3 regions of the Streptomyces sp. Inha503 genome follow, and region 3 is predicted to be linked to each of the others. Evidence: predicted binding sites of a transcription regulator. Region 3 holds the regulator's gene; each other region holds the start of a gene.

The links. Region 3 encodes HrcA, which represses chaperone genes, less so after heat shock. Its sites were predicted from a motif close to TTNGCACTCNGNNNNNCNGAGTGCNAA; they were not measured.
Positions count from the first base shown of each region.
Region 1: the regulator HrcA is predicted to act here: its motif matches at 7,219-7,245, upstream of ACJX2R_RS31800 (FmdB family zinc ribbon protein).
Region 2: the regulator HrcA is predicted to act here: its motif matches at 5,609-5,635, upstream of groES (co-chaperone GroES).

Region 1 covers NZ_CP178360.1:7,510,811-7,520,788, reverse strand. Annotated here, with positions in the region: gene glp (gephyrin-like molybdotransferase Glp) at 1-885, opposite strand, end outside; gene galU (UTP--glucose-1-phosphate uridylyltransferase GalU) at 890-1,792, opposite strand; gene ACJX2R_RS31815 (5-formyltetrahydrofolate cyclo-ligase) at 1,878-2,477, shown strand; gene ACJX2R_RS31810 (penicillin acylase family protein) at 2,613-5,381, opposite strand; gene ACJX2R_RS31805 (potassium/proton antiporter) at 5,635-7,122, shown strand; gene ACJX2R_RS31800 (FmdB family zinc ribbon protein) at 7,256-7,627, shown strand; gene ACJX2R_RS31795 (S-methyl-5'-thioadenosine phosphorylase) at 7,726-8,571, shown strand; gene ACJX2R_RS31790 (RcpC/CpaB family pilus assembly protein) at 8,721-9,395, shown strand; gene mscL (large conductance mechanosensitive channel protein MscL) at 9,504-9,978, shown strand, end outside.
Region 2 covers NZ_CP178360.1:7,232,857-7,242,834, reverse strand. Annotated here, with positions in the region: gene ACJX2R_RS30595 (WhiB family transcriptional regulator) at 343-657, shown strand; gene ACJX2R_RS30590 (LysR family transcriptional regulator) at 764-1,684, opposite strand; gene ACJX2R_RS30585 (MOSC domain-containing protein) at 1,765-2,451, shown strand; gene ACJX2R_RS30580 (SDR family NAD(P)-dependent oxidoreductase) at 2,549-3,322, shown strand; gene groL (chaperonin GroEL) at 3,432-5,057, opposite strand; gene groES (co-chaperone GroES) at 5,152-5,460, opposite strand; gene ACJX2R_RS30565 (polysaccharide deacetylase family protein) at 5,704-6,834, opposite strand; gene ACJX2R_RS30560 (THUMP-like domain-containing protein) at 6,879-8,084, shown strand; gene ACJX2R_RS30555 (acyltransferase) at 8,845-9,978, shown strand, end outside.
Region 3 covers NZ_CP178360.1:4,691,669-4,701,646, reverse strand. Annotated here, with positions in the region: gene ACJX2R_RS19740 (AMP-dependent synthetase/ligase) at 1-1,799, shown strand, start outside; gene ACJX2R_RS19735 (SpoIIE family protein phosphatase) at 2,036-4,099, shown strand; gene hemW (radical SAM family heme chaperone HemW) at 4,365-5,597, shown strand; gene ACJX2R_RS19725 (DUF3097 domain-containing protein) at 5,609-6,430, opposite strand; gene ACJX2R_RS19720 (MBL fold metallo-hydrolase) at 6,503-7,225, opposite strand; gene hrcA (heat-inducible transcriptional repressor HrcA) at 7,390-8,406, shown strand; gene dnaJ (molecular chaperone DnaJ) at 8,407-9,540, shown strand; gene ACJX2R_RS19705 (hypothetical protein) at 9,663-9,851, opposite strand; gene ACJX2R_RS19700 (nitronate monooxygenase) at 9,866-9,978, shown strand, end outside.

The DNA of each region.
Region 1 (9,978 bases), 2.8 Mb from region 3:
GACCACGTCGTAGGCGCCGACGCTGACACCGCCGCTGGTGACCACGATGTCGGCGCGGACCAGCTGGTCCTCGACGGCGGCACGCAGCGTGGCGGCGTCGTCGGCCACCGCGCCCACCCGGTAGGCGATCGCACCGGCCTCCCGGGCGGCGGCCGTGAGCTGGAAGCTGTTGGAGTCGTGGATCCGGCCGGGGCCCACCTCCTCACCGGGCTGGACCAGCTCGCTGCCGGTGGAGAGCACCACCACCCGCGGCCGGGGCCGCACCATCACGGTGGCGCGGCCGAGCGCGGCCAGCAGTCCGAGCTGCGAGGCGCCCAGGACCGTGCCCGCGCGCAGCGCGAGCTCGCCCGCGTCCGCGTCGCTGCCCCGGGTGCGCACGTGCTGGCCCTCCCGCGCCGGGCGGAAGACGCGCACCCTGCCGCTGCCGCCGTGGGGGTCCGAGCCCCGCGCGGGCATATGGGTGACCGGCCCGCTGTCGAGTCCGCCGTCGGTCCACTCGACGGGGACGATGGCCTGGCCGCCGGGCGGGACCGGGGCACCGGTCATGATCCGGGCCGCCTCGCCCGGGCCCACGGCGGGCAGGTCACCGCTGCCCGCCGCGATGTCGCCGATGACGGTCAGCACCGCGGGATGGTCCTCGGTCGCGGCCGCGACGTCAGCCGTACGGACGGCATAGCCGTCCATGGAGCTGTTGTCGAACGGCGGAAGCGCGCCGGGGACGGTGACGTCCTCCACCAGGACGCAGCCCTGGGCCTCGAGCAACTGCAACTCGATCGGCTCCAGCGGATGGACATGCCCGAGGATGTCGTCCAGGTGCTCGGCCACCGTCCAGACCCGGTCCTGGTCCGGGCCGCGGTCGGCGGCCCGTTCTGCGGTGCTGCTCAAGGTGCTACATCTCCTCGGTGACGTAACTGCGAAGCCATTCCCGGAACTCCGGGCCCAGGTCTTCACGTTCGCACGCGAGTCTGACAATGGCACGCAGATAGTCGCCACGGTCGCCTGTGTCGTAGCGGCGTCCCTTGAAGACGACGCCGTGCACCGGGCCGCCGAGGTCCGGACTGGAGGCTAGCGCTTGCAGGGCGTCGGTGAGCTGGATCTCGCCACCGCGGCCCGGCTCGGTCTCGCGCAGCACCCCGAAGACGGCCGGGTCGAGCACATAGCGGCCGATGACGGCGTAGTTGCTGGGCGCGTCCGCGGGGTCGGGCTTCTCGATCAGACCGGTGACCTGGACGACGTCGTCGTCCACGGTCGGCTTGACGGCCGCGCAGCCATAGAGGTGGATCTGTGCAGGGTCCACCTCCATCAGTGCGATGACGCTGCCGCCGTGCCGCTCCTGGATGTCGACCATGCGGGCCAGTAGCGGGTCGCGGGCATCAATGAGGTCGTCGCCAAGGAGGACGGCAAAGGGCTGGTCACCGACGTGCGGGGCGGCGCAGAGCACGGCGTGGCCGAGACCCCTGGGGTCTCCTTGGCGCACGTAGTGCATGGTCGCCAGGTCGCTGGACTCCTGGACGCGGGCGAGTCGGGTCTCGTCGCCCTTACGGGTCAGGGCCTCTTCGAGCTCGTAGTTGCGGTCGAAGTGGTCTTCCAGGGGCCGCTTGTTGCGACCGGTGATCATGAGGACATCGGACAGCCCGGCGGTGACTGCTTCCTCGACGACGTACTGGATCGCCGGCTTGTCGACGACCGGCAGCATCTCCTTGGGGGTGGCCTTGGTGGCCGGAAGAAAGCGGGTTCCGAGTCCCGCGGCAGGGATGACAGCCTTGCTGATCCGAGTACGCGATTGAGTCATGTACCGAACCCTATCCGGTGCCTTTGGGACAGATGATGAGTATTCGGTGAATATGGCATGAGACAGGGAGATTGCGCACCCAGTGATCAACACCGACGCTAGTAAGCGCGCATTGCGGAGACATCACCTGACGATGAGGTCCAGGTTGACGGCGGATGACATCGAGACGGCCGACGCCGCTCTGGCGTGTCGCGCCCTGGAGCTTCCCGAGCTCGCCGGGGCGGCCACGGTGGCGGCCTATGTGTCCGTGGGAGGCGAGCCCGGCACGCACGCTCTGAGGGAGGCCCTGCGCGCCCGCGGGGTCCGGGTGCTGCTTCCGGTGCTGCTCGAGGACGACGATCTCGACTGGGGCGAGGACGAGGGGCCCGGCCGGCTGGCGCCCGCACGGCGCGGCCTGCTGGAGCCCGAGGGGCCGCGGCTCGGCCCCGAGGCGGTGACCGGAGCGGACGTGGTGCTGCTGCCCGGCCTCGCGGTGGACCGGCGCGGGATGCGGCTGGGCCGCGGCGGCGGCTCGTACGACCGGGTGCTGGCCCGGCTGGCGGCGGCGGGGGCCGATCCGGCGCTGGTGGTGCTGCTGTACGACGGCGAGCTGCTGGACGAGGTGCCCGAGGAGGCCCACGACCGTCCGGTGCACGCGGCGGTGACGCCGTCGCGCCTCCACCGCTTCACGCCGCGGCCCCGCTGAAGGCGCCAGGAGGCGCCTGTCGGCGGGGCCGCGAGGATCGAAGGGGCCCGGGACCGACCGGGGGCGGAAACGCCCCTCAGACGGCCACCGGACCCTTCGGTGCCCCGTGCGGGGCCTTGGGTGCTCCATGGGGCACTACGGGGTGAGCGCCAGCTCGTCCTCCGTCGCCTTGTCCACGGCGCTCTTGTTGAACGCCCAGGGCAGCAGCTCGCCCTTCGCCCACTTCTCGGTCTGGTCCGTGTAGTGGGCGTTATAGGCGTGGCCGGAGGCGCCGGTGAGGTTGATCCAGCGCGACTTGTCGAGGTTGTCGAGGTTGACGACCATCCGCATCGAGGGGACCCAGGTGACGTCGTAGCCGCCCGCGGCGTTCCAGCCGGTGGCGTTGACCGCCGCCTCGCCGCCGGAGAGGTTCCACGGGCCCCGGTTGAGGAGCCACTGCACCACGCCGGGACCGTCGGTGCCCAGGGTCTGGTTCTTCAGCGTCAGCCGGTGCAGCCGACCCCAGCTCCAGCTGTTGATGTCCTTGCCCAGCTTGGCGGTGAGCTCCGAGCGCGCGGCCCGCATGGCCTGCCCCAGCAACTCGTCACGGTTGGTGGCGCCGGGCTTGTTGCGGCTGCCCGCCGTCTTCCACCAGTCGTTCTTCGGATCCTTGATGATCTTGCGCACGACCTCGTACCAGCGGTCGCCGCCGTCGGGCTGGGCCATGTCGGGGTCGCGCTTACCGCATTCGCGCACCAGCCGGGTGTTGCCGTTCAGATCCTCCAGCGGGCCCGAGTCGTCGGCCGGGCGCACCCGCAGGCACTCGCCCTTGACCCGCAGCTCCTTGGGGAGCTTGTCGCCGAAGGCCAGCTTGAGGGTGTTGCGCCAGACGGCGTTGAAGTAGGCGGCGGCCGCCGAGTCCGAGTCCTGGGTGTAGTCCCAGCTCTCCAGCAGCTTCTGGGCCTCGCGTACGTAGTCGTCCTTGACGTCGATCTTCAGCAGATAGGGCGTCAGCAGCTTGGCGATCTCACTGCTGTTGTCCATCTGAAGGGACTGCATGTCGTCCGTGGAGATCTTCCCGCCGTCCTTGATCTTCGACTCGATGAGGTCGGTGATGCGCTGGCTCCGCGCGCCGTAGCCCCAGTCGTCGGTCAGCAGATACGGGTAGTTCTTCTTGTCTATGACGGCCTGGTTGGCGGTGACGATATAGCCGCGATCCGGATTGAGCTCCCAGGGCAGCGCCGACTGCGGGACGTACTTGCTCCACTTGTAGCGCGAGTCCCAGCCGGGTGCCGGGTAGCGGCCGTCGCCCTCGGAGCGCACCGGGATCTGGCCGGGCGCCTGATAGCCGATGTTGCCCTTGGTGTCGGCGTAGATGAGGTTCTGGGAGGGGACCGCGAAGTCGCGGGCCGCCTTACGGAAGTCGCTGAAGTTCTTGGCGGTGTTGAGCTCGAAGACCGAGTCCATGGTGTTGGACGGGGTCAGCGCGGTCCACTTCAGCGCCACCGCGTAGCCGTCGCCACGGTCGGGGGCCACGTCATCGGCGCCGGTGCCCACCGGGGCGCTCTTACCGACGCCGGCGAGCTCGTCGTCGCGGTCGGAGACGATCGGGCCGTTGTTGGTGGTGCGGACGGTGATCTTACGGCTCGCACCGCCCGCGACCTTGATGGTCTCCTCGCGGGTGGTGAACGGAACCTGCTTGCCGTCGTAGAGATACCCGTCGGAGGTGACCTTCTCCAGGTACAGGTCGCTGACGTCGGCGCCGAGGTTGGTCATGCCCCAGCTGATGTCCTGGTTGTGACCTATGACGACACCGGGGAGGCCTGCGAAGGTGAAGCCCGCGGTGTCGTACGGACACGCGCTGCTGACCCGCTTGCAGTGCAGCCCCATCTGGTACCAGACGGACGGCAGCTGGGGCGCCAGGTGCGGGTCATTGGCGAGCAGCGGCTTGCCGGTGGTCGTGTACTTGCCGGAGACCACCCACGAGTTGGAGCCGATACCGGTCCCGTTCGGGCCCAGCAGCGCCGGGACGTCGTCCAGGGTCTTGGAGAGCGAGGACAGCTGCGTCTGTAGCCCCTGAGCGGCTCCGGTGGCCCCTCCGTCCACCGAGCCGGTGCCGCCCGTGCCGCCCGTGGAGCCGGCCGGGGTGCCCTTGGGGTCGAACTCGTCCGTGACCTCGTTGACGGCGCCGCCCTGGACGATCGGCTTGTTCCGGCTGTACGGGTAGGACGGGTAGAGCTCGTCTATCTGCTTGGCGCTGAGCCGGTTGGAGGCCAGGGCCCGGTCCACCTCATCCTGCATGTTGCCGCGCAGGTCCCATGCCATCGCCTTCAGCCACGCCAACGAGTCGACCGGGGTCCACTTCTCGGGCTTGTAGCCGTCGTTCTTGAAGTCCAGGGCCGCGTACTCGACGGACAGCGCGTCGCCCTGGTGGTCCTTGAGGTAGGCGTTGACGCCGTCGGAGTAGGCCCGCAGATACTTCTTGGTGGCGGCCGACACCTTGGTTTCGTACTCCTGCTTGGCGACCCGGTGCCAGCCCATGGTGCGCAGGAACGCGTCGGTCTCCACCTGGCCGGAACCGAACATCTCCGAGAGCCGGCCCGCGGTCATATGACGGCGGACGTCCATCTCCCAGAAGCGGTCCTGGGCCTGGACGAACCCCTGGGCGCGGAAGAGGTCCTCGGGGGTGCCGGCGTAGATCTGAGGTATCCCGTAGCCGTCACGTTTGACCTGCACGGGGCCGGACAACCCCTTCAGCTGTAGCGATCCCGTGGTCTCCGGGAATGAGGCTCGAACGGTACTGATGCTCCAGTACGCGCCGTAGCCGACGCCCCCGACGAGCAGCAGCACGACTGCGATCACGATCAGGCGGAGACGTCGGCTCTTCTTCTTTTTGGGAGAAGAGCCGGTTGTGTTGGCGGGCATCGCTGTCCTTCGAGGGGCAGGGTGAACCTGGAGTGCTGGAGCAACCATAGGCGCAGCGCTGTCGCCGCCCCTACGCGGAGTCATGACTGACGCCCTGCACCGGCCACCGCCCCGGGCTCGTACACCTCGGTGAAGCCTTCTCGTGGGAGGCTCGCGTCAAGATCCCGTAAAATGTTAGGTAAGGCAATGAAGTTCCGGTCGGTGGGGACCCCTTCGCAGCGTTCCCTCCGCTCCCGCGAGAAAGGGTCGGCCCCTGACTGTTCACCACCTCAATGAGCTGCTGTTGATCTGCTCCCTCGTCCTGCTCTTCGCGGTGGCGGCCGTAAGGGTGTCATCGCGCAGCGGACTGCCCACGCTGCTGATCTATCTCGGGATCGGCGTCGCCATCGGCACGGACGGGATCGGCGTCACCTTCAACGACGCCGAGCTGACGCAGATCCTCGGCTACGCCGCGCTGGTCGTCATCCTGGCCGAAGGCGGTCTGGGCACGAAGTGGGGCGAGATCAAACCCGCCCTGCCGGCGGCCGCCGTCCTGTCCACCGTGGGCGTCGCGGTGAGCGTGGGGATCACCGCGGCGGCGGGGCACTACGTGGTGGGATTGGACTGGCGGCAGGCGCTGATCATCGGCGCGGTGGTGTCGTCCACGGACGCGGCGGCGGTCTTCTCGGTGCTGCGCACGGTGCCGCTGCCCAAGCGGCTCACGGGCGTCCTGGAGGCCGAGTCCGGCTTCAACGACGCCCCTGTGGTGATCCTGGTGGTCGCCTTCTCCAGCCAGGGCCCCATGGAGTCCTGGTACTCCCTGGTCGGCACGATCGCCCTGGAGCTGGCGATCGGCGCGGTGATCGGCATCGCGGTCGGCTGGCTGGGCGCCTACGGCCTGCGGCATGTGGCGCTGCCCGCCTCGGGTCTGTACCCGATCGCGGTGATCGCCATCGCGGTGACCGCCTACGCGGAGGGTTCGCTGGCGCACGGGTCCGGCTTCCTCGCCGTCTACCTCGCCTCGCTCATCATGGGCAACGCACGGCTGCCGCACTGGCCGGCGACGCGCGGCTTCGCCGAGGGGCTGGGCTGGCTCGCCCAGATCGGGATGTTCGTCCTGCTGGGGCTGCTGGTCACCCCGCATGAACTGGGCGATGACATCCTGCCCGCCCTCGCGGTGGGGCTGGTGCTGACCGTGGTGGCCCGTCCGGTGTCGGTCCTGGTCAGCACGGCGCCGTTCCGGCTGCCCTGGCGGGAGAAGGCACTGCTGTCCTGGGCCGGGCTGCGCGGGGCGGTGCCGATCGTGCTGGCGACCATCCCGATGGTCAGCGATGTGCCCGACAGCCGCCGGATCTTCAACATCGTCTTCGTGCTGGTGATCGTCTACACCCTGGTCCAGGGCCCGACACTGCCCTGGCTCGCCCCCCGGCTGCGGCTCGAGGAACCCGAACCGGCCGACCTGGGCATCGAGTCGGCGCCGCTGGAGCGGCTGCGCGGCCATCTGCTGTCGGTGTCGATCCCCCAGTCGTCCAAGATGCACGGCGTCGAGGTCGGCGAGCTGCGGCTGCCCCCGGGCGCCGCGGTCACCCTGGTGGTCCGGGACGAGACCAGCTTCGTACCGCTGCCCTCCACGGTGCTGCGGCGCGGCGATGAACTGCTGGTGGTGGCCACGGACCCGGTGCGCGACGCGGCGGAGCGGCGGCTGCGGGCGGTGGGCCGGGGCGGCAAACTGGCGGGCTGGCTGGGCACGGGAGCGGGCTGAGGGGCCTGCCGGAGACCGCCTCGGGCGGTGTGTTCGATCACCGTATGTCTCGTCCCAGTGGACTGACGGGCGGGAATACTGCACTATGGAGCGTCGTTAGCACTCATTGAGTGAGAGTGCCAGGAGGATGAACGTGCCGACCTACCAGTACCAGTGCACCGAGTGCGGCGAGGGCCTCGAGGCGGTGCAGAAGTTCAGCGACGACGCGCTCACCGAGTGTCCCAGCTGCAAGGGACGCCTGAAGAAGGTGTTCTCGGCGGTCGGCATCGTGTTCAAGGGCTCCGGCTTCTACCGGAACGACAGCCGCTCCTCTTCCAGCAGCTCGAGTGGCGGCTCCAGCAAGCCGGCGGCGAAGAGCGACAGCTCCGACTCGTCGTCCTCTTCGTCGTCTTCCTCGTCCTCGGACTCGTCTTCCTCGTCCTCCTCCTCGACGTCTTCGTCGTCGACGTCACCCTCGTCGTCTTCGACACCCTCGTCGTCCTCGACGTCGAGCTCGGCCGCCTGATCCGGCCGCCTGGTTCTTCGGCTTCATCGACACCCCGCCGCTCCCCCGGGAGGCGGCGGGGTGTCGTTCGCGTGGGCGCGGGTGGCTAGGGTGATCACATGGTCGAGACCAGCAGGCAAGCAGACATAGGGGTCATCGGGGGGTCGGGGTTCTACACGTTCCTCGACGACGTGACCGAGATCACCGTGGAGACTCCCTATGGGGCGCCGAGCGACTCGCTCGTCCTCGGTGACATCGAGGGGCGACGGGTCGCCTTCCTTCCGCGGCACGGCCGCAAACACCATCTGCCGCCGCACCGCATCAACTACCGCGCCAACCTCTGGGCCCTGCGCTCGCTCGGGGTGCGGCAGGTCTTCGGCCCGTGCGCGGTCGGCGGGCTACAGCCGGAGTACGGACCCGGCACGCTGCTCGTCCCGGACCAGCTGGTGGACCGCACGAAGGGGCGTGCCCAGACCTACTTCGACGGCGAACAGCTGCCGGACGGCCGGATCCCGAATGTGGTGCACACCACATTCGCCGACCCGTACTGCCCGGTGGGCCGGAAGGCGGCCGTGGACGCGGCGCGCGGACGCGGCTGGGAGCCGGTGGACGGCGGGACGATGTGCGTGGTCGAGGGACCGCGCTTCTCCACCCGCGCCGAATCGCGCTGGCATGCGGCGCAGGGCTGGTCGGTGGTCGGCATGACGGGCCACCCGGAGGCGGTGCTCGCCCGTGAACTGGGCCTCTGCTACACGTCGTTGACGCTGGTCACCGACCTGGACGCGGGGGTCGAGACCGGCGAGGGCGTCACCCACACCGAGGTGCTGAAGGTCTTCGGCGAGAATGTGGGCCGACTGCGCGAGGTGCTCTTCGACGCGGTGGGCAGGCTTCCGGAGACCTCCGCCCGGGACTGCCTGTGCACACACGCGCACGACGGCTGGGACCTGGGGATCGAGCTTCCGTAGGCGCGGCGCGGGGGCGGGTGTCGCTCGCGCGGGTGGCCGAGTTTTCCACAGCCCGGTGGCCGTCCACAGGCCGGAGCGGGATCGGGCGGGGACGGGCATGGTGAGGGGGCCAGAAGCACCCGGACCCTCACGGCAGGCGGTGATGTGCCATGTCCCATCCGTCCCCCACCCTCGCGTTACCCCGCTCCGCTCCCCCAGCCCGCGCGGTGCCCCGCTTCGACCCGGTGCGCACCGGACGCACCGGCGGATTCGGGCTGCGGCGGACAGTGCGGCGACGCCGCCGTGCGATGGCGGCCGGGCTGGCGCTGACGGCCGCCGCACTCGCGGCTGCCGCACCGTCCGGCCGGGGGCACACGGACGCGGTGTCCTCCCGGGCGCCCGCGCCCGCGGGTGATGAGCGGAGGGGCGGTCCGCGCCCCGCGATGGTCTCGGCGCCGGTCCGGATCGCCGACGCGGCGGCGGTACGGCTGCTGCACCCCGGCGACCGGGTGGATGTGCTGGCCACACCGCTTCCGGACACCGCACGGACCCGGTCGTCCGGTACCACGGCCCGGGTGGTCGCGCGTGGGGTACGGGTGGCCGAGGTGCCGGGGGCGCGGAGCGCCCGCGCGACGGACGGCCGGGCCGACGGCGCCGCGCCGGAGCCCGATCCGGACGCGGATGCGAGCGGCGACGGGGCACTGGACGGCGGCGGCACGCTCGACAGTAGGGCACTGGACGGCGGCGGGGCGCTGGTGGTGCTGACGGTGCCGCGAGCGGACGCCACCGCGTTGGCCGGGGCCGCTGCCGACTCCCGACTGGCGGTGACGCTATGCCGCTGCTGACTCCCCCGACTCCCCTGATGCCCCTCTCACCTGCGGGTGTAGGTTGCGGAACCGTCCGCTCAAGCACCGAAGCGGCGAAAGAGAGGCAGTGGGTTGAGCCAGGAGAAGGTGACCGAGGAGAAGAAGAGCGTCATGGAAGGGTTCAAAGCCTTCCTGATGCGCGGCAACGTGATCGATCTGGCCGTCGCGGTCGTCATCGGAGCCGCCTTCACCGCCGTCGTGAACTCGATAGTGAAGGGCCTCATCAACCCCATAGTCGGAGCCTTCGGCACGAAGGACCTCGAGAAGTACCGCTCCTGTCTCAAGGCGCCCTGCGAGACCAACGCCACGGGCGATATCGTCCACGGCATCCAGATCCTCTGGGGAAGCGTGCTCTCCGCCGTGCTGACCTTCCTGATCACTGCGGCGGTGGTGTACTTCCTGATGGTGTTGCCGATGTCACGCTATCTGGCGCGGAAGGCCGCCAAAGAGGCGAAGGCGGAGGAGGAGCAGGCCGTCGCGGACGCCGAGGAGATCATCTTGCTGCGCGAGATCCGCGACGAGCTGGTGGCACAGCGCGCCACCGCCCGGGACGGTGGCGGCA
Region 2 (9,978 bases), 2.5 Mb from region 3:
GATTGACAGCCCCGGATGTCTGTCCGAGAGCTTTACCCATCAACCGCCTCCGCACTCTCAACGACGGTCACCCGAAAGAGTTACGGGGTTCGGCGGCCACCTTCGACACTCTACGTGAGGGACCGGACACGGAGCAGCTTCGTCGCGCCGGTCGCGTCCTTCGCGCCTCCCCCATAGGACAGCCCCCGAGGCAGTCCCTTCGGTGGCATTTGGCCACCTTGCTTCCAATTTGGCGATCTGTATGGCTAGATTCGCAATGAGTCATATTTACATCTACTTACACCGTAGGTGTACGACCCAGGACACAGCGTCCGCAGCCGATCGCTTCGAGGAGATAAGGCAATGGCAGATTTCTCCCGTCTTCCCGGCCCGAATGCCGACCTGTGGGACTGGCAGCTCCTGGCCGCGTGTCGCGGGGTCGACAGCTCGCTCTTCTTCCATCCGGAGGGGGAGCGCGGCGCTGCCCGCAGCGCACGCGAGATGTCGGCGAAAGAGGTGTGCATGCGCTGCCCGGTACGGGCGCAGTGCGCGGCCCACGCCCTTGCCGTACGCGAGCCCTACGGAGTGTGGGGCGGGCTGACCGAGGACGAGCGCGAGGAGCTCATGGGGCGGGCGCGGCATCGCGCGGTCGCCGGTACGGGGGCTCCGGGGTCGTGAGCCGACCCTGATCCCGGCCAACTGAAGAAACGTTCCTTCTGGCATCGCCCACCGCGGGCCGCCACCCACCGCGGGCGCGGACGGCCCATGAGGTGGTGCGCGCCGCTCATCTGCGGGCGGCCCGCTCCAGCCGGTCCAGCGTCGCCGCCACCGCCGGGACGCGGGCGAGGTCGGGCAGGGTCAGCGCCACCACTTCCCGGCGCACCGCCGGTTCCACCTCCAGCGTCGTGGCGCCCTTGGTCCGCACCGACTCCAGCGCCAGCTCGGGCAGCACCGCGACCCCCAGCCCGGCCCCGACCAGGCCGACGACCGTCGGATAGTCGTCCGTCGCGAAGTCGATGCGCGGGGTGAAGCCCTCGGACTCGCACACCTCCACCAGATGTCCCCGGCAACGCGGGCAGCCCGCGATCCACGGCTCCCCGGCCAGCTCGGCGATCCCCACCGCCCCGGCGCCCGCCAGCTTGTGCCCCTCCGGCACCACGCCCACCAGCCGATCGCTCAGCAGCGGCCGCAGGACCAGGTCGTCCCACTCGCCGCCGCCTCCCGAAGCCGCCTCCGCCGCCGCGCTCACCTGCGGATAACGGAAGGCCAGCGCGATCTCGCAGTCGCCCGAGCGCAGCATCTCCACCGAGCCCGGCGGCTCGGCCTCCACGAGCGAGACCCGCGTTCCGGGGTGCGCCGCGCGCAGCTCGGCGAGCGCCATGGGCACCAGGGTCGAACTGCCACTGGGGAAGGACACCAGCCGCACCCGGCCCGAGCGCAGCCCGGCGATCGCCGCGACCTCCTCCTCGGCGGCGGTCAGCCCGGCCAGGATCCCGCCGGCGTGCCGCACCAGTGCCCGGCCCGCCTCGGTCAGCCGCATCTCGCGTCCGCTGCGGATCAGCAGCGGGGTGCCCGCGGCGCTCTCCAGGGCCTTCATCTGCTGGCTGACGGCGGGCTGGGTGCAGCCGAGCTCACGGGCGGCGGCGGAGAAGGAGCCGGTGGCGGCCACCGCGCGCAGCACCCTGAGATGGCGGGCCTCGATCATGCCTTGAGCATAAGGGACCCTTGGGTACGGGCCGGGATATTACGTCGACGCTTTGCCCTTCGCTGTCCTACGGTGCGGTCATGCCGCCTACTCCACGCCCCTCAGCCGTCCTCACCGTGAACATCGGCCGCGCGATGCCGAGCGCCCACACCGACTGCCCCGCCGGCACCGGAATCGACAAGCGGCCCGTCGACCGATCGGTACGGGTCGCGGCCCCCGGGCCGAAGGGCCGGGCCGGAAGCGGTCTGGAAGGCGACTCGGTCTGCGACCTCCGCCACCACGGCGGCGACGACCAGGCCGTCTACGCCTACGCCCGGGAGGACCTCGACGTCTGGGAGCGGGAGCTGGGCCGCGAGCTGTCCAACGGCGCCTTCGGCGAGAACCTCACCACCAGCGGTATCGACGTCAACGGCGCCCTGATCGGCGAGCGCTGGCGGGTGGGGAGCGAGCTGCTGCTGGAGGTGACCTCACCGCGGATCCCGTGCCGTACGTTCGCCGGATGGCTGGGCGAGCGGGGGTGGCTCAAGCGGTTCACCCAGGCCGCCGTCCCGGGTGCGTATCTGCGGGTGCTCGAGCCCGGCGAGATCCGCTCGGGCGACCCCGTCGAGATCGTGTACCGGCCCGACCACGAGGTGACGGTCGCGTTCCTCTTCCGCGCCGAGACCACGGAGCGGGAGCTGCTGCCGAGGGTGCTGGCGGCCGGTGACGCGCTGCATCCGGAGGCGCGGAAGACCGCTCTGAAGTACCGGTCCGCGCAGGCGGTCTGACGGAAGCGGACTGACGGAAGCGCTCATTCCGGCGCAGATCGCTCGCGGTGCCGCTCGGCGGTCCGCCGGGGCCTGCCGTGGCCGATAACGTGCGCGTATGACGACTGCATTGATTACCGGAACCACCGCGGGCATCGGCGCCGCCTTCGCGGGCCGGCTCGCCGCCGACGGGCACAATCTGGTGCTCGTCGCACGCGATGAGAAGCGGCTGCGGGAGCAGGCCGCGGATCTGCACGACCGGCACGGCGTGGAGGCGGACGTGCTGGTGGCGGACCTCTCCGAGGATGACGGGATCGCTGCGGTCGAGGCCCGGCTGAAGGACCGTACCCACCCGGTCGATCTGCTCGTCAACAACGCCGGTTTCGGCAACCGCGCCCGCTATCTGGAGGTGCCGATCGCCGATGAGCTGCGGATGCTGAAGCTGCACTGCGAGGCGGTGCTGCGGCTGACCAGCGCGGGGGCCGGGACGATGCGGGACCGGGGGCGCGGCGGGGTGATCAACGTGGCGTCGGTCGCGGCCTTCTTCCCGCGCGGGACGTACGGGGCGAGCAAGGCGTGGGTCGTGCAGTTCACGCAGGGCGCGGCGAAGGACCTGGCCCGCTCGGGGGTGCGGCTCATGGCGCTGTGCCCGGGGTTCGTCCGTACGGAGTTCCACGCGCGGGCGGGGATCAAGGACACCAGCGTGCCGAGCTGGATGTGGCTCGACCCGGACCGGCTGGTCACGGCGGCGCTGAAGGATTTCGCCCGGGGCAAGTCGCTGTCCATCCCGGACCCGCGCTACAAGGCGATGTCGAGCCTGGCGAAGCTGGCCCCGCGCTCGGCCCTCTCCTCCATCTCCTCCAAGGTCGGCCGCCCCCCGGCGAAGGGGTAGCCGTCCGGCGGAACCGGAACCGGAACACGCGAAGGCGCGGCCGCCCAGCTGGGCGGCCGCGCCTTCGCGCTGCTCGTGGCAGAACGCCGGAGCGCACTGCTTCAGTGCGTCAGTGCGCGTGACCGTGGCCGTGGCCCGCGGCCTCGGCCTCTTCCTCGGCCGGCTTCTCGACCACCAGGGTCTCGGTGGTGAGCAGCAGCGAGGCGATCGACGCCGCGTTCTCCAGCGCGGAGCGGGTGACCTTGACCGGGTCGATGACGCCGGCCTTCACCAGGTCGCCGTACTCCTCGGTGGCCGCGTTGTAGCCGTGGCCCTTCTCGAGCTCGGCGACCTTCGAGGTGATCACGTAGCCCTCGAGACCGGCGTTCTCGGCGATCCAGCGCAGCGGCTCGACCGCGGCGCGGCGGACCACGGCGACACCGGTGGCCTCGTCGCCCTCCAGGCCCAGGCTGTTCTCCAGCACCTTCGCGGCGTGGACCAGCGCGGAGCCACCACCGGAGACGATGCCCTCCTCGACCGCGGCGCGGGTCGCGGAGATGGCGTCCTCCAGACGGTGCTTCTTCTCCTTGAGCTCGACCTCGGTGGCCGCGCCCACGCGGATCACGCACACGCCGCCGGCCAGCTTCGCGAGCCGCTCCTGGAGCTTCTCGCGGTCCCAGTCGGAGTCCGTGGACTCGATCTCGGCCTTGATCTGGGCGACGCGGCCGGAGACCTCGTCCGCCTTGCCGCCACCGTCGACGATCGTGGTGTCGTCCTTGGTGACGGTCACGCGGCGGGCGGTGCCCAGCACGTCCAGGCCGACCTGGTCGAGCTTGAGGCCGACCTCCTCGGCGATGACGGTGCCGCCCGTAAGGGTGGCGATGTCGCCGAGCATGGCCTTACGGCGGTCACCGAAGCCCGGGGCCTTCACCGCGACGGCGTTGAAGGTGCCGCGGATCTTGTTCACGACGAGGGTGGAAAGGGCCTCCCCCTCCACGTCCTCGGCGATGATCAGCAGCGGCTTGCTGGCGTTGGCCTGGATGACCTTCTCCAGGAGCGGCAGCAGGTCCTGGATGGAGGAGATCTTGCCCTGGTGGATCAGGATGTACGGGTCGTCGAGGACGGCCTCCATCCGCTCCTGGTCGGTGACCATGTACGGCGAGAGGTAGCCCTTGTCGAAGGCCATGCCCTCGGTGAAGTCGAGCTCCAGACCGAAGGTGTTGGACTCCTCGACGGTGATGACACCGTCCTTGCCGACCTTGTCCATCGCCTCGGCGATCAGCTCGCCGACCTGCTTGTCCTGCGCGGACAGCCCGGCCACGGCGGCGATGTCGGACTTCTCGTCGATCGGGCGGGCGGTGGCCAGCAGGTCGTCCGAGACGGCCTTGACCGCCGCGTCGATGCCCTTTTTCAGGGCGGCCGGGGAGGCACCGGCGGCCACGTTCTTCAGGCCCTCGCGGACGAGCGCCTGGGCCAGCACGGTGGCGGTGGTGGTGCCGTCACCCGCGATGTCGTTGGTCTTGGTCGCCACCTCCTTGACGAGCTGCGCGCCAAGGTTCTCGTACGGGTCCTCGACCTCGACCTCACGGGCGATCGTGACACCGTCGTTGGTGATGGTGGGGGCACCGAACTTCTTGTCGATGACGACATTGCGGCCACGGGGGCCGATGGTCACCTTGACGGTGTCCGCGAGCTTGTTGACGCCGCGCTCGAGGGCGCGACGGGCGTCCTCGTCGAACTTCAGGATCTTCGCCATGAGTTGCGTATGTCCTCTCAAACAAGCCGTGCCCCGACCCCGGTTTCAGATGACACGGGCACCGGGGCACGGCTCATAGGCAAAACTTCGGTGATTACTTCTCGACGATCGCGAGAACGTCGCGAGCCGAGAGGACGAGGTACTCCTCGCCGCTGTACTTCACCTCGGTGCCGCCGTACTTGCTGTAGAGCACGACGTCACCGACGGAGACGTCGAGCGGAAGGCGCTTGCCGTCCTCGAAGCGGCCCGGGCCCACGGCCAGGACGACGCCCTCCTGGGGCTTTTCCTTGGCGGTGTCCGGAATGACCAGGCCCGAAGCCGTGGTCTGCTCGGCGTCGAGCGGCTGGACCACAATGCGGTCCTCGAGCGGCTTGATGGCAACCTTGGAGCTGGTGGTCGTCACGATCCGACCTCCCCCTTCGGAGATCTCACGGGGTCAACTGTCTGAGGTGGCGACCAGGTGGATCCGTCGTCGCGGGTGCCGGACCTGCCCGTCGCTGTATCCCTGGCACTCATCGGTCCCGAGTGCCAGCCTCGACATTATGACGCGGTTAGCACTCAGTCAACTAGAGTGCCAAGCGACGTGGTGGCGGCTTCCGGACGGCGCTCCGGGCGGCGCTACGGGGCCGTTCTCCGCTGAGAGCCCTCACACGTAGTCCTCCAGCCGCCCGATCGTGAAGCCCTGGGCCTGGATCGCCCGTACCAGCCCCGTGATCCACTCGGTCATCGACTGGCCCTCGAGCTGCTCCGGCCCCCGGAAGTGCGCGAGCACGATGTCCCCCGGCAGCAGATGGTCGCCGGAGCGGTAGGCCAGCCCGTGGGTCTCCATCTCGGCGCGCCACAGCACCACCGTCCGCACCCCGCAGAAGGACGCCGCCCGCAGGGTCGTGTCGTCGTACTCCCCGAAAGGGGGACGGAAGAGCCTCGGCTGTTGACCGAAGCGGTGCCACAGGATGTCGCGCTGGCCGCAGATCTCGCGCACCTGGTCGTCGTAGGCCATACCGGCCAGGCTGGGATGGGTCAGGGTGTGGTTCTCCATGGGGTTGCCGAGCCGGCGCAGCTGGTCGAAGTAGTCGTAGTGGGTCCCGATCACGTTGTCGGTCAGGAACCCGGTGAACGGCAGCCCGAGCTCGCGGGCCTGCTCCACGAAGCGAGGGTCCTTCTCGATCCCGTCGTCGATCGTCACGAAGACCACCCGCTGGTCGGTCGGCACCCGCCGCACGATCGGCGGCAGCCCCCACTGCTGCGGTCCCGAACGCCCGAGCGCGGGCTTGACGTCGGGCGGGGCCGGGGGCCGCGCCAGCGGCCGGTCCAGCCCCCAGCGGCGGTAGGCGCCGGACCCGCCCGCCGGGGCCGCACGGGGCGGCCCGGCGGCCGGGGCGGGCGCCGGGGCGTCACCGGAGGGCGACGCGTCCTGGGCCCGGCCGTACGCGGCCCCTCCATCGCCCCTCTCGCCCTCCTCCCGACCCTCGTCGCCTTCGTCCCCCTGGTACCCCCCGCCTCCTTCGTACCCCGGCCCGGACGACGCCGGAGGCCGCTGCTCCGGCTCCCGTCCGGAGGGCGGCTGCGACGCCGCCGGGGGCGGGTCGTCCAGCCGTGCGGCGAGGGAGGCCGGTGGCATGGGAGCGCCGTGGCGGGGGCCGGTGTGCGGCTCGGGGGCGGCGGCGAGGGATCCACAGGCCGTGAGGACGGCCGCCGCGCCGACGAGAACCAGACAGCGAGGAAAACCAGTCTTGATCATCATCACATAAGTGATCTTCGGTCCGAGGGCGCGCATATGCGCGCCGTGCGCGGGCGAATGCGCTCGCGGGAGCGGGGAGAATGGGCCATGTGGACGTTGACGCCTTCGATTCACTGCTCGGCGACGAGGGGCAGGCGCTGCTCTCCGCGCTCCGCGACTACGACCCGGCGAAGGAGCTCGCCACCGCGACGCGGCTGCGCCGCGACCATCCCCCGGCGCTGGTCTCGGCGGCCCTGACCCAGGCCGCGCTGCGGCAGCGGGCCGTGGCCAAATTCGGCCCCGAGGACGCGCACCGCATGTACTTCACGCCGAACGGCGTCGAGCAGTCCACCCGCACCTCCGTGGCCGCGTACCGCGCCTCCCGCTTCGCGGAGTTCGGCGTCCGCCGCATGGCCGATCTGTGCTGCGGCATCGGCGGCGACGCGATCGCGCTCGCCCGCGCCGGGATCTCCGTGCTCGCCGTCGATCGCGACCCGCTGACCTGCGCCGTCGCCCGCGCCAACGCCGAGGCGCTCGGCCTGGCCGAGCTCATCGAGGTCCGCTGCGCCGATGTCACCGAGGTCGGCACCCGGGACTTCGACGCGGTCTTCGTCGACCCGGCCCGGCGCGGCGGCCGGGGCCGCGTCTTCGACCCCGAGGCGTACTCCCCGCCCCTCTCCTGGGCCATCGAGGCCGCCCGCACCACTCCGCGCGCGGCCCTCAAGATCGCCCCCGGCGTGCCGCACGAGGCGGTCCCCGAGGACGCGGAGGCCGAGTGGATCTCGGACCACGGCCATGTGAAGGAGGCCGTCCTGTGGTTCGGCACCGCCCGCCCCGGGCTGCGCCGCGCCACGCTGCTGCCGAGCGGTCACTCCCTCATCGGCACCCCGCTCCTCCCCGACCCCGAGCCCGGCGCGGTCGGCCGCTGGCTCTACGAACCGGACGGCGCCGTCATCCGCGCCCATCTCGTGGCCGATGTCGCGGCCCGCGTCGGCGGCCGTCTGATCGACCCGACGATCGCCTACATCACGACGGACGAGCTGCGGCCGACGCCGTTCGCCACCGCGTACGAGATCACGGATGTGCTGCCGTTCAACCTGAAGAAGCTCAAGGCGCTGCTGCGGGAGCGGGAGGTCGGCATCGCGACCATCAAGAAGCGCGGTTCGGCGGTCGAGCCGGAGCAGCTGCGCAAGAAACTGCGGCTCGAGGGTGGGAACGCCTGCACGATCGTGCTGACGCGGTCGGCGGGCTCCCCCACGATGCTGCTGGGCCACCCGGCCCAGACCGCCCAGCCCACCGGCCCGTAACGCCTACGGCGGGCTGATCCCCCTCCCCGCAGCACGGATACGCGGCCCCGCCGCACGGCGCGGCCCCGCCGTGGTGGGGCTCCGCCCCGTACCCCGGCCGGACGCCCCGGATGCGGGTAGGCGACGCCTACGGCGGGCTGATCCCCACCCCGCCCCTTCCCGCAGCACCGATATGCGACCCCGCCGCGTGAGGTGGGCTCCGCCCCGGACCCCGGCCGGACGCACCGGATACGCGCAGGCGTCACCTGCGGCGGGCCGATCCGCACCCCGCCCCCTCCCGAAACCGGGGCTCCGCCCCAGACCCCGCCGGACGCCCCGGACACGCGCGGGCATCACCTGCGGCGAGCCGATCCCCACCCCGCCCCCTCCCACAGCACCGACATGCGACCCCGCCACCTGGTGGGGCTCCGCCCCGGACCCCGGCCGGAGGGCCCGGATGGGCGCTGGCGTCCGCCCGATCATCCGCCGCCGTGCGCATGCCAACCTCGACCAGCCCGCCGGTGCGGGTGCTCGCGGCGGTGACGGTCGGCCCGTCGGTCCCCGGGGTCCAGGGGCGGAGCCTCTGGTACGGGAAGGGGCGGGGAGGGGAAAGATCCGGCGGACACGGTGGGGAATTCCCTAAACCCGGTTCCAGTTCGTGAGGCCGCTCGCCCCCGGGGGTTACGGTCAATGCCTCGAGGGTTACGGTCAACGCGTCGGGAGTTACGGTCAACGCGTCGCCGTAACAGCGCGTTTGGGCCCGACGAAAGAGCGTGTGAGTATGACGGCTTCCGCCACCGAGAGCGACGCCAAGCGATCGTTCACCGTGTGTGCCGGAGAGGCGAGCGGTGACCGCATACGGCTGAGCGTCTACGACATGCTCATCGGCACGGTCTATACGCCTCGCGCCTTTTTCTACCGGGAGACGCTCGACGGCGAGGCGCTGCGCGCCTCCCTCGGCCGGACGCTGCGTAACTTCCCCATCCTTTCGGGCCGTATGAAGAAGGATCCCGACGGCGGTCTCAGCGTACTCTGCGACGACTCCGGGGTGCGCTTCGTCGAGGCACAGGCGTCCGTGCCCATGCCGGACTACGGACCCCGGCACACGGCGAAAAAGGGGCTGGACCGCTATCTCAGTCACGCCATGCCGTTCTGGGTGGTCGACCGCGATACGCCGCTTTTCACGGTGAAGCTCACCCATATGAAAGGCGGTGGCTCCATCCTGGGGCTCACGATGAACCACGCCGTGGGTGATGGATCCAGCTATATGAGTTTCCTGGAGGCCTGGTCGCACGAGCACCGGGGCCTCGGATACGCCAAGCCCAGCCATGACCGTGGGGTCATCGACGCGCTCGCCGCCTCGGCCTCCGATGACACCCTTACGGGCGACCCGACGAGCGGCCTTACGGGCGGCCTTACGGGCGGTGCCCATCTCACCGTCACCGGGCGCGGCCAGAAGACCGCCTTCGTGGGCCGCGCCCTGAAGGGCAGCCTCGGCGGTGTGACGACGGTGACCACCCGCTTCACCGCCGCCGAGCTGACCGCCATGAAGGACGCCGCGATGGCCGACCTCGCGGGCACGGAGCGGTGGGTGTCGACCAATGACGCGCTCACCGCCCACCTGTGGAAAGTGCTCGGCACATTGCGTGACCGACCCGATACGAGCGAGGAAAGGCTCGGCCTCATCGCCGACTTCCGTTCGTTCGTCGGCGCGGCCGTACCGGATGACTACTGGGGCAACGCCGTCACCAACACCCGGCCCGGAATGACCGCCGCCGAACTCCGCTCCCGCCCGCTCGGCGAAATCGCCGCGACGATCCGCGCGGGCTATGCCGAGAACACGGAGGAGCGAATCCGCGCGGAAGCGGCGTTCCTGTGCGCAGAACGCGACGCGGGACGTCTCAAGCGGGTCATG
Region 3 (9,978 bases):
CGTACCGGTATCCGGTGCCTCCTGCCTCGGGCACGGGCCCCGATGAGTGGCGGCCGCTGACCTGGCGGGAAAGCGCGGATCGGGTCTTCGCCATCGCCGCCGGGCTGATCGATCTGGGCATCCGCCCCGAGGAGCGGGTGGCGCTGGCCTCCTCGACCCGCGTGGAGTGGATCCTGGCCGACCTCGGCGTGCTGTGCGCGGGCGCGGCCACCACCACGGTCTACCCGACCACCAACGCCGACGAGACCTCCTTCATCCTCTCCGACTCCGGCAGCCGGGTGCTGATCGCCGAGGACGCGGCGCAGCTCACCAAGGTGCGGGCGCAGCGCGAGGAACTTCCCGAGCTGGCCCATGTGGTGGTGATCCAGGCCGATGACGCGATCCCCGCCGCGGACGACCCCGAGGGCTGGGTGCTCTCGCTCACCGAGCTGGAGAAGCGGGGCACGGCCCTGCTGGAACGGCAGCCGGACGCCGTACGGGAGCGGATGGACGCCCTGCGCAGCGATCAGCTGGCGACGCTCATCTACACCTCCGGTACCACCGGGCGCCCCAAGGGCGTACGCCTGGCGCATGACTCCTGGTCTTACATGGCCATTGTGATCGGTAATCAGGACGGACTGCTCTTCCCCGACGATGTGCAGTACCTGTGGCTGCCGCTCGCGCATGTTTTCGGCAAGGTGCTGACGGCGGGGCAGATCTACGTCGGCCACACCACGGCGGTGGACGGCCGGGTCGACAAGATCATCGAGAATCTGCCGGTGGTCCGGCCGACCTATATGTGCGCCGTGCCGCGGATCTTCGAGAAGGTCTACAACGGGGTGGCCCAGCGGGCGCGCGAGGGCGGGGCGGCCCAGTACAAGATCTTCCAGTGGGCGGCCGAGGTCGCCCGCGACTACGCCAGGGTCTCTCAGGACAACTTCCGCCGCACCGGCACCGCCTCCGTGCCCTTCGGCCTCCGGGCCCAGCACGCGGTGGCCGACAAGCTGGTCTACGGCAAGCTGCGCGAGGCGTTCGGCGGTCGGCTGCGGGCCGCGGTGTCCGGCTCCGCCGCGCTCGCGCCCGACATCGGCTACTTCTTCGCGGGCGCCGGGATCAACATCCTGGAGGGCTACGGCCTGACCGAGTCCAGCGCCGCCAGCTTCCTCAACCCGGCGGACTACCGCACCGGCACGGTCGGCAAGGCGTTCCCGGGCCTGGAGGTGCGGTTCGCCGAGGACGGCGAGGTGCTGCTGCGCGGCCCCGGCATCATGCAGGGCTACCACGGGCTGCCGGAGCTGACCGCGCAGGTGCTGGAGTCCGACGGCTGGTTCCACACCGGGGACATCGGCGAGCTGTCCCCGGACGGCTATCTGCGGATCACCGACCGCAAGAAGGACCTGATCAAGACGTCGGGCGGCAAGTACGTGGCCCCGGCGGAGGTCGAGGGCCAGTTCAAGGCGGTGTGCCCGTTCGTCTCCAACATCCTGGTGCACGGCGCCGACCGCAATTACTGCACCGCGCTGATCGCCCTCGACGAGCCCACGATCATGAAGTGGGCGGGCGACCACGGCCTCGGCGGCAAGACCTACGCGGAGGTCGTGGACACCGATGAGGTGCGGGAGCTGATCGGCGGCCACGTGCAGCGGCTCAACGACGGGCTACAGCGCTGGCAGACGATCAAGAAGTTCCGGCTGCTGCCCCGCGATCTGGATGTGGAACACGGGGAGTTGACGCCCAGCCTGAAGCTCAAGCGCCCGGTCGTCGAGCGTGAGTACAAGGATCTGATCGAGGACATGTACGCGGGCGCGCGGGAGGTTTAACGGGCAAGTATACGACCCCGCACCGGATTTCAGGTTGACCGGCCCGCCGGACACATGAATTTTCCCCTTATCGCGGTTCACTTGCGTAACCCGGTGCATATGAGGGCGGTCCGTCTGTCACTCTGTCCGTGCCGGATACGGTTACGGATACGGCGTTATGACGGAGCTTCTTCAGGAGCCGCACAGTGGGGACGTCATCTTCTGCCACTTCTGGTGGGTCGGTTGAGGGCGGTGGGGTGGTTCTACCGGTCGGGGGTGGGGTCGGCCCCATCCGTACCAGCGCGTCGGCACGCGTCAGCCTGCCCTGTAGTCCGCTCGCGGCCTCGGCCGCGCGCCGGTTCGTCCGTGCCGCCCTCGCCGACTGGGCCGCGCTGGAGGTCCCGGCCGCCGACCGGATCACCGACCCGGTGGCGGACGAGGCCGTACTGCTGGTGAGCGAGCTGGTCACCAACGCGGTGGTGCACGCCGGCACCGCCGTCGAGGTGAGCTGTGCGCTGGATGTGTCGGACCGCGAGGGCGAGCCGCCGTCCCTGGTGGTGGAGGTGACCGATCACCATCCCACCCGGGTGGTGCGCGGCGATCCGCCGGACGCGGACGAGCCGCCGGAGTACGCCGGGGGCCACGGGCTGCGGCTGGTGTCCGAGATCGCCGAGTCCTGGGGGACGACCTACCGGCGGGCGACCAAGTCGGTGTGGTTCCAGATGGCGGTGGCGCCCACGGGCCAGGCGGCCGCGGGCGGCATGGGCTCGGCCTTCATGGACGCCGCGGCCGCCGTGGACGTCGGAGATGCCGTGGACGCGGCGGACGCGGACGCGGCCGGGCCGGACGGCGGCTTCGGGACGGGGGTCGTCCCCGGGGGCCTGGAAACCGTTCCCGAGGGCCTGGGGACCGTCGGTGAAGGCCGTAAGGAGGCCATCGAGATCGTCGCGCCCGCGCAGGGCCTCGTCCCGGCCCGCCGTGACCCCGAGTGGATCCAGCGCGGCGCGCTCTCCTTCCTCGCCGAGGCGTCCGATCTGCTGGCCGGGCAGTTCGACGAGGACATGGTGACCTCGCTCGCCGGACAGCTGCTGGTGCCCCGGCTCGCCGACTGGTGCGCGATCTGGCTCGACTCCACCAGCGGCCCGCCCCGTCTTGCCCGGGTCTGGCACGCCAGCGAGGGGCGCATCGAGGGCCTGCGGCAGGTGCTGGAGAAGGAGCCGCCCCATGTGCCCACCGCGGTCCGAGGCAGCGCCGTGGAGTGGCCCTGGCCGGCCGATCCCGCCGCGTACGGACCCGGTGGCGCGGCCCTCGCATGCCGGCTGGTGGCGGGCGGCCGCGCGCTCGGCACGCTGCTGCTGGGGCGGGCCGGGCTGGTGCGGATGCCGGCCGAAGTGGTCGGCCTGATCGAGGACTTCGCCCGCCGCGTCGCCCTGGCGCTCGCCTCCGCCCGCCGCTACACCCGCCAGGCGACCATCAGCCGGGTGCTCCAGCGCGGGCTGCTGCCGTCCGTGATCCCGCGGATCCCCGGGGTCGAGTCGGCGGTGGTGTACGAGCCGACCGGCGAGATCTCCGCCGGGGGCGACTTCTACGACGTCTTCCCGGCCGGTGACGGCCGCTGGTGCTTCGTCCTGGGCGACGTCTGCGGGAACGGCCCGGAGGCGGCCGTGGTGACCGGCCTGGTCCGGCCCTGGCTGCGGCTGCTCGCCCGCGAGGGGTATGGCGTGGGGGAGGTCCTGGACCGGCTCAACCAGCTGCTGGGCGAGGAGGCGGTGGAGCAGGCCGTCGAGGGCGCCGCGGAGGCCGTGGTGGCCGGTGTGGAGGCCGTGGGAGGCCCCGCCGGGGTCGTGGAGCTGGTGGACGGCGGCCTGGTCGGAGGCGCCGGGCTGTCGACGGGCGGCGGGGTCGCGCGGTTCCTGTCGCTGCTGTACGGGGAGCTGGAGCCGCTGGGCGACGGCCTGGGGGTGCGCTGCACGCTGGCCAGCGCGGGGCATCCGCTGCCGCTGGTGCTGCGGCCCGACGGCGAGGTGCGGACGGTCGCGGCGCCGCAGATATTGCTGGGCGTCGTGGACGATGTGTCGTACGAGAGTGAATCGTTCGATCTGACGCCCGGGGAAACGCTGCTCTGTGTGACGGACGGGGTGACGGAGCACCGATCGGGCGACCGGCAGTTCGACGACGAGGACGGCTTGGCGGCGGCGTTCGCGCTGTGCGGAGGGCTGAGCGCGCGGCAGGTCGCGGAGCGGGTGCGCCGGGCGGTGGACGACTTCGCGGCGGAGCCGCCGGACGACGATCTGGCGATGCTGGTCCTGAAGGTGCTCTAGGGATGCTCTAGGTGCGCTGTCCGGCGGGTCGTGACGCCTGCGGCGGGCTGTTCCCCTCCCCGCCCCTTCCCGAAACTGGGGCTCCGCCCCAGACCCCGGGAGGGGCGGGGAGGGGAAGTATCGCTATGCGGCTCCGCCGCGTGGTCCGCCGGACACCTCGTAGGCCCGGTCGCCTGGGGCCGTGGGGTCCGGCCGCCGGGGGCCGCCGCGGCTGGGCGCCGTCTCGTGGTCCCTGGTGGCGCCGGTCGTGCCGGACAATGGGGGCATGCCTTCCGTATTGCCTGATGGTGAGCCCATGCCCGAGGACGGCGCACTGCCCGCGACCGCTTTGGCGGGGGTGGAGCGGCGGCCGCTGGGGTTCTATCTGCACGTGCCGTACTGCGCCACCCGCTGCGGCTACTGCGACTTCAACACCTACACCGCCAGTGAGCTGCGCGGTTCCGGCGGTGTGCTCGCCTCGCGGGACAACTACGCCGAGCAGGTCGTCGAGGAGGTACGGCTGGCGCGGAAGGTGCTGGGGGACGACCCGCGGACCGTGGAGACCGTGTTCGTCGGCGGCGGGACCCCGACCCTGCTCGCGGCGGCGGACCTCGGGCGGATGCTGGGGGCGATCCGGGACGAGTTCGGGCTGGCCGAGGGGGCCGAGGTCACGACCGAGGCCAATCCGGAGTCGGTCGATCCGCGGTATCTGGCGGAGCTGCGGGAGGCGGGGTTCAACCGGATCTCCTTCGGGATGCAGAGCGCCCGGCAGCACGTCCTGGAGGTGCTGGACCGCAACCACACCCCGGGCCGTCCGGAGGCGTGTGTGGCCGAGGCGCGGGCGGCCGGTTTCGGCCATGTGAACCTGGACCTGATCTACGGGACGCCCGGCGAGAGCGACGCGGACTGGCGGGCCTCCCTGGAGGCTGCCCTCGGGGCGGGCCCGGACCATGTGTCGGCGTATGCGCTGATCGTGGAGGAGGGCACTCAGCTGGCGCGGCGGATCCGGCGCGGCGAGGTGCCGATGACCGACGACGATGTGCACGCGGACCGCTATCTGATCGCCGAGGAGACCCTTACGGCTGCCGGGTTCGCCTGGTACGAGGTCTCCAACTGGGCCACCTCGCCCGCCGGGCGCTGCCGCCACAACGAGCTGTACTGGCGCGGCGCCGACTGGTGGGGCGCGGGCCCCGGCGCACACAGCCATGTGGGCGGTGTGCGGTGGTGGAACGTGAAGCACCCCGGGGCGTACGCGCAGGCCCTGGGCGAGGGCCGGTCGCCCGGCGCGGGCCGGGAGCTGCTGTCCGCCGAGGAGCGCCGGGTGGAGCGGATCCTGCTGGAGCTGCGGCTGGCCGAGGGCTGCCCGCTGGAGCTGCTGCGGCCGGCCGGGGCGGCGGCCGCGGCACGGGCCCTGGAGGACGGTCTGCTGGAACCGGAGCCGTACGGGCGCGGGCAGGCCGTGCTCACGCTCCGGGGGCGGCTGCTGGCGGATGCGGTGGTGCGGGACCTGGTGGACTGAGGCGGGGGCCGTCAGCCCTGGGGAGCCGTCACGAAGTCGATCAATTCCTCGACTCGTCCCAGGAGCTCCGGCTGGAGGTCCTTGTAGGAGTGGACCGAGGACAGGATCCGCTGCCAGGCGGCCCCGGTGTTCTCCGGCCAGCCCAGGGCGCGGCAGACGCCCTTCTTCCAGTCCTGGCCGTGCGGCACCGCCGGCCAGGCCGGGATGGAGAGGGAGGACGGCTTCACGGCCTCCCAGATGTCGATGTAGGGGTGGCCGAGAACCAGCACATGCTCGCCGGTGACCTGTGCGGCGATACGGGACTCCTTGGAGCCCGTCACCAGATGGTCGACGAGGACGCCGAGCCGGGCGTCCGGGCCGGGGGCGAAGTCCTCGACGATGGCGGGCAGGTCGTCGACGCCCTCCAGGTACTCCACGACGACGCCCTCGATGCGCAGATCGTCGCCCCAGACCCGCTCGACCAGCTCCGCGTCATGGCGCCCCTCGACATAGATGCGCCCCGCGCGGGCGACCCTCGCACGGGCTCCCGGCACGGCGATCGACCCCGAGGCCGTGCGCTGGGGCGCGCTGGGGGCGGCCGCACGCGGGCGTACGAGGGTGACGACGCGACCCTCGAGCAGAAAACCGCGCGGCTCCATGGGGAAGACGCGATGTTTGCCGAAGCGGTCCTCCAGAGTGACCGTCGGCCCCTGGGCGGTCTTCTCGCAGCGGATCACGGCACCACAGAATCCGGTGCTGACCTCCTCCACGACGAGGTCCGGTTCGGCGGGGACCTCGGGGGCGGGCCGCTGCCGCTTCCAGGGCGGGGTCAGGTCCGGGTCGTACTGTCGCATCCGGATGACGATAGCGCGCGACGGAGGCCCGCTCCCGCAGGCGCACAACTAGGCGAACGACTAGAGCGAGGGTCAGCCGGACACGCCGAAGCGGGCGGCCAGTTCGTCGCGTTGGGTCCGTACGAACGCGGCGTCCACCACGGAGCCGTGCCCCGGTACGTACCGCGCGTCCGGGCCGCCGAGGGCGAGCAGCCGGTCGAGCGCGGCGGGCCAGTGGCCGGGGATCGCGTCGGGCCCGGCCTGGGGCGTGCCGGACTCCTCCACCAGATCGCCGCAGAAGACCACCTCGGGTCGGCCGGACACCAGGACGGCCAGGTCGTGGGCGGTGTGGCCGGGCCCCACATTGGCCAGCAGCACCGTACGGTCGCCGAGGTCGAGGGTGAGCTCCCCGCAGACCAGGTGGTGCGGGGAGGCCATATGGTCCACGGCCTCGGTGGCGGCGTCCCGGTCCACTCCGTGGCGGATCGCGTCCTCGCGCAGCGTCTCCCGCTCACGGCGCAGCAGCTCGTCCAGTCCCGTGGCCCCGTAGACCTCGCAGCCCGCGAAGGCGGCCGAGCCCAGGACGTGGTCGAAGTGCGGATGGGTGAGCGCGATCCGGGTGGGGCGGCGGCCGGTCAGCCGGGTGATCCCGGAGCGCAGCTCGGCCCCGGCGCGCAGGGTCGCGCCGGTGTCCACGACGAGGATGTCGGTCCGTCCGACGACCACGCCGACCGTCTCGTCCCACTCCGGCATCCGACGGCGGGCCACACCGGGCGCGAGCCGCTCCCAGCCCGCCTCTTCCCAACACGTCTCCATACCGCGACGCTAGCTCAACGGGGATGGGGGAGAGTTGCTGCCAGCGGCGGCTCTTGCCCATGCCACCGCCCCCCGCCGTACACTGGCGGAGGGGTTCTGGCACTCGTGCCCGGTGAGTGCCAGGCGGACGACCTGATGAGACCGCTGGACTGGAGGTGCGCGGGGTGCTCAGCGAACGCAGACTCGAGGTGCTGCGTGCCATTGTCCAGGACTATGTGGGGACGGAGGAGCCGGTCGGCTCCAAGGCGCTCACCGAGCGGCACCGGCTGGGCGTCTCCCCGGCCACGGTGCGTAACGACATGGCCGCTCTGGAGGACGAGGGCTTCATCGCCCAGCCGCATACCAGCGCCGGGCGGATCCCCACGGACAAGGGCTATCGCCTCTTCGTGGACAAGCTGGCCGGAGTCAAGCCGCTGTCCAGCCCGGAGCGGCGGGCCATTCAGAACTTCCTGGACGGTGCGGTCGACCTCGACGACGTGGTGGGGCGCACGGTCCGGCTGCTGGCGCAGCTGACCCGGCAGGTGGCGGTGGTGCAGTATCCGTCGCTGACCCGTTCGACGGTGCGCCATGTGGAGCTGCTTCCGCTGGCCCCGGCCCGGGTGATGCTGGTGCTGATCACCGACACCGGCCGGGTGGAGCAGCGCATGGTCGACTGCCCCGCCCCGGTCACCGAGGATTCGCTCGCCGATCTGCGTGCCCGGCTCAACAGCCGGGTCGTGGGGCGGCGTTTCGCGGATGTGCCGCAGTTGGTGCAGGATCTTCCGGAGTCCTTCGAACAGGAGGACCGGGGGACCGTCTCGATCGTACTGGCGACCTTGCTCGAGACGCTCGTGGAGGAGACCGAGGAGCGGCTGATGATCGGCGGCACCGCGAACCTCACGCGTTTCGTGCATGATTTCCCCCTGACGATCCGGCCCGTTCTGGAGGCACTCGAGGAGCAGGTCGTCCTCCTCAAGTTGCTGGGCGAGGCCAAGGACTCGGGTATGACCGTGCGGATCGGGCATGAGAATGCTCACGAGGGGCTCACCGCCACCTCGGTCGTCGCGGTCGGCTACGGTTCCGGCGACGAGGCGGTCGCCAAACTCGGCGTGGTCGGACCGACCCGCATGGATTACCCCGGAACGATGGGAGCGGTACGCGCAGTGGCACGTTACGTCGGACAAATCCTGGCGGAGTCGTAAGTGGCGACGGACTACTACGCAGTCCTGGGCGTGCCTCGTGATGCCTCGCAGGACCAGATCAAGAAGGCATTCCGGCGGCTCGCCCGCGAGCTGCATCCGGACGTGAACCCGGATCCGAAGACCCAGGAGCGGTTCAAGGAGATCAACGCCGCTTATGAGGTCTTGTCGGACCCGCAGAAGAAGCAGGTCTACGACCTGGGCGGGGACCCGAACGCGGGGCCGGGCGGCGGTGGCGCCGGCGGCTTCGGCGCGGGTTTCGGCAACTTCTCCGACATCATGGACGCGTTCTTCGGCACCGCCTCGCAGCGCGGTCCGCGTTCCAGGACCCGGCGCGGTCAGGACGCGATGATCCGGCTGGACGTGGAGCTCAGCGAGGCCGCGTTCGGGACCACGAAGGACATCCAGGTCGACACCGCGGTCGTCTGCACGACGTGCAGCGGCGAGGGCGCGGCGCCGGGCACCTCGGCGCAGACCTGTGACATGTGCCGTGGCCGCGGTGAGGTCTCCCAGGTGACGCGGTCCTTCCTGGGCCAGGTCATGACCTCACGGCCGTGCCCCCAGTGCCAGGGCTTCGGCACCGTGGTGCCGACCCCGTGCCCGGAGTGCGCGGGCGACGGCCGGATCCGCTCGCGGCGCACCCTTACGGTGAAGATCCCCGCCGGCGTGGACAACGGCACCAGGATCCAGCTGGCCGGTGAGGGCGAGGTCGGCCCGGGCGGCGGCCCGGCGGGCGACCTGTACGTGGAGATCCATGAGGTGCCGCACCCCGTCTTCCAGCGGCGCGGCGACGATATGCACTGCACGGTGACGATTCCGATGACCGCGGCGGCCCTGGGCACCAAGGTGCCGCTGGAGACGTTGGACGGCCTGGAGGAGATCGACATCCGGCCCGGCACCCAGTCCGGCCAGTCGGTCCCGCTGCACCAGCGCGGCGTCACCCATCTGCGGGGCGGCGGCCGGGGCGACCTGATCGTGCACGTCGAGGTGACCACCCCGACCAAGCTCGACCCGGAGCAGGAGGAGCTGCTGCGGCGGCTGTCCAAGCTGCGCGGCGAGGAGCGCCCAACCGGCGAGTTCAAGCCGGGGCAGCAAGGGCTGTTCTCGCGCTTGAAGGATGCGTTCAACGGGCGGTAGGCGCTTCGGCCGGGGGTGCGGGGGTTGGCCCCCGGGGGAGTGCGGCAAGCCGGGGCAGCAAGGGCTGTTCTCGCGCTTGAAGGACGCGTTCAACGGGCGCTGAGCAGGTCGGAGGAGGTCCGCTACGGTTCGGGCAGCGCCCCGAAGGGGCGCGGGGCTGTTTCGATGTGCGGCTCGGCCGCGTGGGCGCGACCAGCCACGACGGCGCCGCAGTCGGCCGCCGAGGCATCGCGGCACTTCCAGCGGAGCGCTTCGGCCGGGAAACGGCTCGCGGCGCCCTTGATCCGGTGGTGAGCCGGTGCGGAGGGCATGACACGATGTGGCCATGTCCTCCGCGCTGACCGATCTCTACCGGTACCCGATCGTGCAGGCGCCGATGGCGGGTGGAGCCTCCTGCCCGCAGCTCGCCGCCACCGTCTCCGAGGCCGGTGGCCTCGG